2 regions of the Kitasatospora sp. NPDC058190 genome follow, and region 1 is predicted to be linked to the other one. Evidence: riboswitches for the same ligand, from Rfam matches in the RefSeq annotation. Region 1 holds a riboswitch; the other holds the start of a gene.
The links. Region 1 has a riboswitch for cobalamin ahead of ACFVWU_RS36705 (iron chelate uptake ABC transporter family permease subunit). Riboswitches for the same ligand answer to the same signal wherever they lie in the genome.
Positions count from the first base shown of each region.

Region 2: it holds a riboswitch for cobalamin, as region 1 does, so the genes downstream of both, ACFVWU_RS33980 (enoyl-CoA hydratase-related protein) here and ACFVWU_RS36705 (iron chelate uptake ABC transporter family permease subunit) in region 1, are expected to answer to the same signal.

Region 1 is NZ_JBHVVI010000120.1:6,825-11,221, forward strand. It holds gene ACFVWU_RS36690 (GNAT family N-acetyltransferase) at 1-109, opposite strand, end outside; gene ACFVWU_RS36695 (nuclear transport factor 2 family protein) at 119-502, opposite strand; gene ACFVWU_RS36700 (ABC transporter substrate-binding protein) at 591-1,481, opposite strand; partial or broken gene ACFVWU_RS36705 (iron chelate uptake ABC transporter family permease subunit) at 1,641-1,958, opposite strand; cobalamin riboswitch at 2,059-2,192, opposite strand; gene sodN (superoxide dismutase, Ni) at 2,294-2,689, opposite strand; gene sodX (nickel-type superoxide dismutase maturation protease) at 2,948-3,310, shown strand; gene ACFVWU_RS36720 (CGNR zinc finger domain-containing protein) at 3,314-3,901, opposite strand; gene ACFVWU_RS36725 (amino acid ABC transporter ATP-binding protein) at 4,017-4,397, opposite strand, start outside.
Region 2 is NZ_JBHVVI010000100.1:12,329-16,725, reverse strand. It holds gene ACFVWU_RS33985 (C39 family peptidase) at 1-735, opposite strand, end outside; cobalamin riboswitch at 1,102-1,293, shown strand; partial or broken gene ACFVWU_RS33980 (enoyl-CoA hydratase-related protein) at 1,480-1,620, shown strand; cobalamin riboswitch at 1,736-1,973, shown strand; gene metE (5-methyltetrahydropteroyltriglutamate--homocysteine S-methyltransferase) at 2,136-4,397, shown strand, end outside.

The DNA.
Region 1 (4,397 bases):
GTTGTTCCTCGGTGGCCACCGCCTCCTGCGGGGCCTTCTCGTAGTCCGCGAGCTCGCGGATCATGGTCAGGATGACGGGGACGTCGGTGACGACGGCGGCGCGGATCATGCCGCGAGCCTACTGCTCGGGTCCGGTCTCGTCCCAGGCCTGGATCGAGGTCTGGTCGACGATCCGGCCGTCCCGCAGGTCGGCCATCGAGGACATCAGCACCCGCACGCCGTCGGGATAACGGCAGGACTCCAGGAAGGCGACGTGGTCGCCCTGGACCACCACCTGTTCCAGCTTGTGGGTCATCTCGCGGCCGTAGACGTCGTTCAGCATGGCGCCGATCTCGTCCAGTCCGTGCATCACCAGGGGGTGGCTGGGCTGGGTCTTGCGGTCGACCACGCGCAGTTCGGCGTCCTCGGCGTACAGGGCCAGCAGGGCCTCGGAGTCGCAGCGCTCGATGCCCTCGCGCAGGGCCCGGGTGTCGAAGGCGGACGGCGCCGCCATGGTGGTCATGATCTCGGTCCTCCGGTCGGGTCCGTCGGCTCGTACCTCTGAGCGTACGCCCGGCGGACCCGGTCGGAAGCGGTGCTGCCCGGGCCGGTCAGCGGGCCGGGACGGTGCGCAGGTAGTCGGCCAGGGTGCTGATCGCGGCCGGGTTGCGCGGGCTCTCGACCAGGTCGACGTAGTCCATGACCACGATCACCTCGGGGTCGCGCCGCACCACGCTCTCCCAGCCCGCGGTGACCCAGGTGTCGGCGAGGTCGCCCATGATGTTGGCCCCGCCGGCCTTGTCGATGATCTGGTCGGCGGCGGCGAACTTCCCGGCGGTGTACGGCTTGTCCTGCCCGCTGTCGTACAGGAAGACGGACGGACGGCGCTCGGGCTGCGGGACGGCGGCGATCTTCGCCTTGAAGTCGGAGACCAGGCGGTCGGCGCGGTCCCTGACGTCGAAGATCTCGCCGAGGTTGGCGAGGTCGGTGTAGAGCGCCTCCAGCGGGTCCATCACCCCGCGCTCGGGGCCCTTGCCGCTGCGGCAGGACTCGCTGAGCACGTAGGAGTCGATGCCGAGGGCCTTGAACGCCTGCGGGGTGACCCCGCTGCCCTCGTCGAAGCCGTAGTGCCAGCCGGCGAAGACCAGGTCGGCCTTGGCGTCCAGCGCGATCTCCTTGGTGAGCACCTTCTTGGAGAGCCAGGTGGTCTGCTGGTACCCGTCCTTCCAGGCCGCCTTGTCGACCCGGCCCTTGTCGTCGGGCATGACGTAGCCGGCCATCCGGTCGGCGAGGCCGAGGGAGAACATCAGCTCGGCCATGTTGACGTCGTTGGTCACCACCCGGGCGGGCTTCTGCGCGAAGGTGAGCCGCTCCCCGCAGTCGTCCACGGTCACCGGGTAGTGGGCGGAGGCGGTGGGGGCCGCGGTGGGGGTGATCCGCGCGCCGCAGGCGGTGAGTCCCAGGGTGAGCAGGGCGGCGGCGGCAACGGCCTTGGTGCGCATGTCACTTCTTCCGGATCGGAGCGGTCTTCGAGTGGTTCAGGGGAGGCGGTCGAACAGCAGCTGGAGGGCGCCGGTGTCCGGATGCCGGACCTGGGTGGCCCGGACGCCGAACACCTCGGCCAGCAGGGCGGGTCGGAGCACCTCGTGGGGCGTCCCGGCGAGGACGAAGGGGTCGGCGAGCGCGTTGCGCACCAGCGCCTGGACGGCGACGCCGGTGGCGGCCAGTCCGGCGCCGACCACGGCGGCCAGGACGGTGCGCGGCAGTCGGATCTCCCAGACGATGGCGTACCCGGCCGCCTCGCTCGCGTCCAGCCGACCGCCCGTCAGTCCGGCGCCCAGGAGCCGCAGGACGCGGGGGAGTTGGATCCCGGAGGAGCCGAACGCGACTCCGCAGACCAGGGAGAGCAGCAGGGCGGCGGCGAGGCCGACGGCGAGCGGGAGCGTGGGTATTCGGCGAGCAGGCGAACTGCTGTCCACGAGAGGATCGCGCCTTGCCTCGGGCCGCGGGTGTGCCGGGGCGGGCGCCGGCCGGGGGCGTGCCCGGGCGCCTTCCCCTCGCAGTCCACGGCGAGTTGTCGGGAGTTCAGTGGCCGAGGGCGATCGGGCTGGCGCGGACGCGGGGGGTGCTCCCGGGGCCGTGCTCACCGTTGCGGGTCAGCGCCGGATTCGCACCGGACTTCCCCCTCGGACGCCCTGGCGGCATAACAGTCACTCAGGCCAGGCAGCCCTTACCGGGCATGGATCGGGCGTGAACGCACGACCGCCCCCGTCCGACGGGCGGACGGGGGCGGCCGGGTGGCGACGCGTCAGGCTCAGGCCTGCTTGGTCTCCCAGAAGATCTTGTCGACCTCGGCGATCAGGTCCAGCAGGGCCTGGCCGGTGGCCGGGTCGGTGGACGCCTTGGCGGCCGAGGCGGCCTTCAGGGTGTCGTTGATCAGCTTGTGCAGCTGGGGGTACTTCTCGAAGTGCGGGGCCTTGAAGTAGTCGCTCCACAGCACCGAGATGTGGTGCTTGACGGCCTCGGCGCGCTGCTCCTTGATGATGATGGCGCGGGCGCGGAAGTGCGGGTCCTCGTTGGCCTGGTACTTCTCCTGGGTGGCCTTGACCGACTCGGCCTCAAGCTTGGCCTGCGCCGGGTCGTACACGCCGCAGGGCAGGTCGCAGTGGGCGTGAGCGGTGGCGCGAGGTGCAAACAGACGAGAGAACATGGGAGTCCTTCCTTAGATCGTCTTCCCGCGCCCGAGATTACCCTTCCGTCCGCCGGGTTTCGCGATCGGGCGGTGGGCCTAGGGCGAAAGGCGGACCCGGAACCGGGGTAATCCGGACATCGAACGGATGACGGTCCGTACGGCAGACTGGGTGCGGACGGTCCGGGAGGAGGAGTCGTGGCGCGGAGCGCGGACCCGCAGGGTGGTGCGGGCGGCGGCGTGGTGCCGTTCGGGCTGATCGACGTGGCGGGCCCGTCGATGGTCCCGACCCTGCGCGAGGGCGACCAGCTGCTGGTCCGCTACGGCGCGCCGATCCGGCCGGGCGCGGTGGTGCTGTTCCGGCACCCCCTCCAGCAGGACCTGCTGGTGGTGAAGCGGGCGGCCGAGCGCCGCCCGAAGGGCTGGTGGCTGCTGTCCGACAACCGGCCGGTGGACAGTGACAGCCGCAGTTACGGCCCGGTCCCGGACGAGCTGGTGCTCGGCCGGGTGCTGCTGCGGCTGCGCCCGAGCCCGGCCTGGCTGGCGCCGGGCCGCCGGCTGGAGCGGCTGCTGCTCAGCCCCCGGCTGGCCCGGGTGCCGGGCCTGGCCCGCCGTCTCGGGGTCTTCGTCGAGGAGCTCTGAGGCCTACTGCCCGGCGCTGAGCGCCGCCTCGGCCTCCTGGCGCTTGCGGGCCCGGTAGGCGGCCACGTTGGCGCGGGTCGCGCAGCGGTCCGAGCAGTAGCGGCGGGAGCGGTTGGTCGAGGTGTCCAGGTAGGCGTTGCGGCAGGGCGCGGCCTGGCAGATGCCGAGCCGGTCGGCGCCCAGCTCGGTGAGGTGGACGGCCAGGCCCATGCAGGCGACCGCGCTGAAGTGGGCGGTGGCGGTCGGCGAGTTGTCGGCCAGGTGCAGGTGCCAGCGCGGCCGGCCGGCGTCGTCCAGGTGGTCGTGCCCGGAGACCAGCGGGCTGACGGGGTACTCCATCAGCAGGCTGTTCAGCAGGTCGACGGCCCGGACCTCGTCCCCCTCGGCGGCGGCCTCGAACACCCCGCGCAGCCTGGTCCGTACGCCCCGCAGCCGGGGCACGTCGGACTCGTCGGCCAGTGCGGCGGCCCGGGAGGAGTCGGAGAACAGGGCGCGCACCGCGTCCACCGAGGTCAGCGTGTCGGTGCCGCGCTCGGGTTCCTCGGTGTTCACCAGCCGAACGGCGAGATCGGCGTACGAGGCGAGCTCCACGGCGGTCCTTCCAGAGATTTCGGTAACGGGCCGGATGGTTCCAGCCTATTACCCGGCTGGGGAAAACGTCGGCGCCCGGCAGGAAAGGTGCCTGCCGGGCGCCGATCGTGCGGGGTCAGAGCACCTTGGAGAGGAAGGCCCTGGTCCGCTCGTGCTGGGGGTTGGTGAGCACCTCGCGGGGGTTGCCGGACTCGACCACCACACCGCCGTCCATGAACACCAGCGCGTCGCCGACCTCGCGGGCGAAGCCCATCTCGTGGGTGACGACGATCATCGTCATCCCCTCCTCGGCCAGGCCGCGCATGACGTCCAGCACCTCGCCGACCAGCTCCGGGTCGAGCGCGGAGGTGGGCTCGTCGAAGAGCATCAGCTTGGGCTTCATGGCCAGCGCGCGGGCGATGGCCACGCGCTGCTGCTGGCCGCCGGAGAGCTGCGAGGGGTAGTTCTTCGCCTTGTCGGCGAGTCCGACCCGCTCCAGCAGGGCCATGCCGCGCTC
Region 2 (4,397 bases), on a different contig from region 1:
CGAGACGATGACCGCCATGTCCTGGTACGTCGCGTACCCGGCGTCGAAGGTGGCCTCGCTGATCCAGGACTCCCCGCGGTTCGGGTCGTCGATCAGGAGCTGGCCGTCACCGACCGCGGAGACGACCACGGTGTGCTCGGACGGCCCGGCGTAGAGCACCTGGCGGCCGTCGTAGGCGGTGTACGAGCCGGCCGCGACATCGCGCCAGCCGTAGTCGGCCCAGACGATCGCCGGATGGCCCGCGGCCACCTGCGCACGCAGCTGGGACGGGCTGATGCCCTGCCCCGCCTGCATGACCGAGAGGCCGTAGGACCGCGCGGCCTGGGCGACCGGCGGATAGTACACGCCGAAGCCGGTGCCGGCCGCCTCCGAGCCATTGGGGTCGCCCACGAAGGCACGGTACGGATCGCCGGACAGCGGACCGGAGACGCCCACCTGGTTGTGCACTTGGTCGACGCCGATCTGCGCGAGCACGGCCTGGTCCCCGACCTGGACGCCCCGGGCGGCCAGCACCATGCGCAGCGACGCCGCCTCGCAGTCGTTGCCCAGCTGCTGGGAAAGGAGCGAGACCCCGGTGGCGGCGGCGCCCGCGGGCGTGGGGCAGACCAGCGTGACCGCACCGGCCAGCGCGACGGCCAGTGCCGTCAACCGCCCGCCGCGCGGTAACCGCCTGAACCTGCGACGCGTGGGTTGCGGGTTCCCCGGGTACTCGCGGATGTACTGGCTCCTCGTCATGGCACTTCCCCTTCGCTGCCTTCCCCCGTTCCATGGCACCTCGTCCTCGCCCGTCTCGCAGCTGGGGAGGGCGGACACGCCGGTGGGGGCCCGCGGTGCGCGACCCCCACCGGGTTGTTCCTGGCCGGACGCCGAAGGACGGCCCGTGCCCGATCCGTCACGCAGCCGGTGTGCCTGGGCGCCAAGCCCCAGCCCGGTCCGGGCTCACCATTCCTCAATGGTCGCCGTGCTCCGGCGTGCAGGCGCCCCGGGGTGGGTCCTGTTGAACGCATCCGCAGCTGGGTGTCGTGCGGGGAGTCGATTCGCGGGTGGGATCGTCGACGCAGGGTGACGAGCACGCCACAGGTTGCCGACTCTGGACTTACATAGGACGTCCAACTATATGGTCGTTGGCAGGTCCACGGTGTCAGGGAAGCCGGTGTGAGTCCGGCACGGTCCCGCCAGTGTGACCGGGGAGTTCGTCCTCGCAGGAGATGGCCACTGGCAGCCAGCCGGGAAGGCCGGGGGACGGGCGTGGATCCGGGAGTCAGGATACCGGCCGCGGGTGGTTCGTGTTTTCCACGAGGATGGAGACGACACGCATGACTCCGGGCTGCTCCTGCTGTGTTGCCCTTGGTTGTCCGGTGCCGACGACTGCCGGGGCACGCCCGCTCTGACGGTTCGTCCAGCCGCCGTTGCCGTTGTGACGGGGCCGCACCACCGTGCGCCCGGCCACCTGCGGCGGCCTCCATTCCTCCTCTCCACAACCGCGCCTTCGAGACCACCCTGGCCGAGGGTGTGCGCTTCGAGCGCCGGCTGTTCCACGCCACGTTCGCCACTGCGGACCAGAAGGAGGGCATGGCGGCCTTCGCCGAGAAACGGCAGCCGAAGTTCCAGGGTCGGTGACGCTGGTGGTCCGCCGGTCGACCCCTTCACCGGCGGACCACCCCTGGCGGAACACGGATGTCTCATGTTCCGGACACGTTCGTGAATCCCCGTGTGTGGACGGACCGATTCCCTCTAAGCTGGCCGGGCAGCTGGTTCGCCCTGTCCGCCAGGCAGGGTGTCGTAAGAGGGAACCCGGTGACGCCTTTCAACTGGCCAGTCCGGGACTGCCCCGCAGCGGTGAGTGGGAACGACCGCCGTCATACGCACTGGGCCCGGGTCGGGTCTGGGAAGCGACGGCCAGTAGGTGTCCGCCCTTGACAGGGTGGGTGTGCCCGCGAGTCCGAAGACCTGCCCGCTGCCCGCCCGCGGACGATCCGCGTGCGGCCATCCGGTGACCTCGAGGGCGGGTCGGCGACCACACCAGGCGGTTCAGGCACGCACGTTCACGGCGGCCACCGCCCGGTTCGTCATCCCTTCGCGTTCTCGTCCCGTCCCCGGGTACTTGAGGAGCAAGACTCGCGAAGGAGAGTCCCTTGACCACGAAGTCCGCAGCCGCGGCAACCCTCGCCACCGTGCACGGCTACCCCCGCCAGGGCCGGGGCCGGGAGCTCAAGAAGGCCATCGAGGGCTACTGGAAGGGCGCGGTCACCGCCGAGGTGCTGCTGGCCACGGCCGCCGACCTGCGCCGGGGGAACTGGCAGCAGCTCGCCGACTCCGGCATCGAGGAGGTCCCGACCGGGGACTTCTCGCTCTACGACCACGTGCTGGACACCACCGTCGCCGTCGGCGCGATCCCCGCCCGGCACCGGGCCGCCGTCGAGGCCGACCCGCTGGACGGGTACTTCGCGATGGCGCGCGGTACCCAGGAGGTCGCGCCGTTGGAGATGACGAAGTGGTTCGACACCAACTACCACTACCTCGTGCCGGAGTTGGGCCCGGACACCGTCTTCGCCGCGTACTCGGCCAAGGCGGTCGGTGAGCTCACCGAGGCCGTCGAGCTCGGCCATAACGCCCGTCCGGTCCTGGTTGGCCCGGTGACCTACCTGCTGCTGGCCAAGCCGGCGCCCGGAGTCGCCGCCGACTTCCAGCCGATCACCCTGCTGGACCGGCTGCTGCCGGTGTATGCCGAGCTGCTCGCGGCGCTGAAGGCCGCCGGCGCGGAGTGGGTGCAGTTGGACGAGCCGGCACTGGTGCAGGACCGCACCCCGGCCGAGCTCAACGCCGCGGCCCGCGCCTACCGTGACCTCGGCACTCTCACCGACCGTCCGAAGCTGCTGGTCGCGAGCTACTTCGACCGCCTCGGCGACGCCCTGCCGGTCCTCGCCAAGGCTCCGGTCGAGGGCCTCGCCCTGGACTTCACCGGACCGGCCGCCGCCAACCTGGACGACCTCGCCGCCGTGGGCGGGCTGCCCGGCAAGCGCCTGGTGGCCGGGGTGATCGACGGACGCAACATCTGGATCAACGACCTGGAGAAGTCGCTGGCCACCCTGGCCACCCTGCTCGGCCTCGCCGACCGGGTCGACGTCGCCCCGTCCTGCTCCCTCCTGCACGTGCCCATCGACGCCACACTCGAACGCGACATCGACCCGCAGATCGCCCGCTGGCTCGCCTTCGCCAAGCAGAAGGCCACCGAGGCGGCCCTGCTGGCCCGTGGTCTGCGCGAGGGCACCGCCGCGATCGCCGCCGACCTCGCCGCCAACCGCGCCGACCTCGCCTCCCGGGCCAACTCGCCGATCACCCGCGACCCGGCCGTCCGTGTCCGGACCGCCGCCGTTACCGAGGCCGACACTCGCCGTGCTCAGGCCCACCCGCAGCGGGCCGAGGCCCAGCGGGCCCGGCTGGGCCTGCCGCTGCTGCCGATCACCACGATCGGCTCCTTCCCGCAGACCACCGAACTGCGTATCGCCCGCGCCGACTTGAGCGCCGGACGGATCGACGCCGCCGGCTACCGCGAGCGGATGGAGGAGGAGGTTCGCGAGGTCATCGCCTACCAGGAGAAGGCCGGCCTGGACGTCCTCGTCCACGGCGAGCCCGAACGCAACGACATGGTGCAGTACTTCGCCGAGCAGCTCACCGGCTATCTGGCGACCCGGCACGGCTGGGTGCAGTCCTACGGCACCCGCTACGTCCGCCCGCCGGTCCTCGCCGGGGACATCTCCCGCCCGCACCCGATGACCGTCGACTGGTTCCGCTACGCCCAGGGCCTGACGGACCGCCCGGTCAAGGGCATGCTCACCGGCCCGGTCACCATGCTCGCCTGGTCCTTCGTCCGCGACGACCAGCCGCTCGGCGACACCGCCCGGCAGGTGGCGCTGGCCCTGCGCGACGAGGTCACCGACCTGGAGGCAGCCGGCGCGGCCGTCGTCCAGGTCGACGAGCCCGCCCTGCGCGAAACCCTGCCCCTGAGGGCCGCTGACCGCCCGGCCTACCTGGACTGGGCGACTGAGGCCTTCCGTCTCGCCACTTCGGCCGTCCGCGCGGACACCCAGATCCACACCCACATGTGCTACGCGGAGTTCGGCGCGATCATGACGGCGATCGACGAGCTCGACGCCGACGTCATCTCCCTGGAGGCGACGCGCTCGCACATGGAGGTGGCCGGCGAGCTCGCCGAGGCCGGGTACCCGCGTGAGGTCGGCCCGGGCGTGTGGGACATCCACTCCCCGCGCGTGCCGAGCACCGACGAGGCCGTCGCCCTGCTGCGGGCCGGACTCGCGGCGATCCCGGCCGAGCGCTTGTGGGTCAACCCCGACTGCGGCCTGAAGACCCGTGGCTGGGCGGAGACCCGCGCCTCC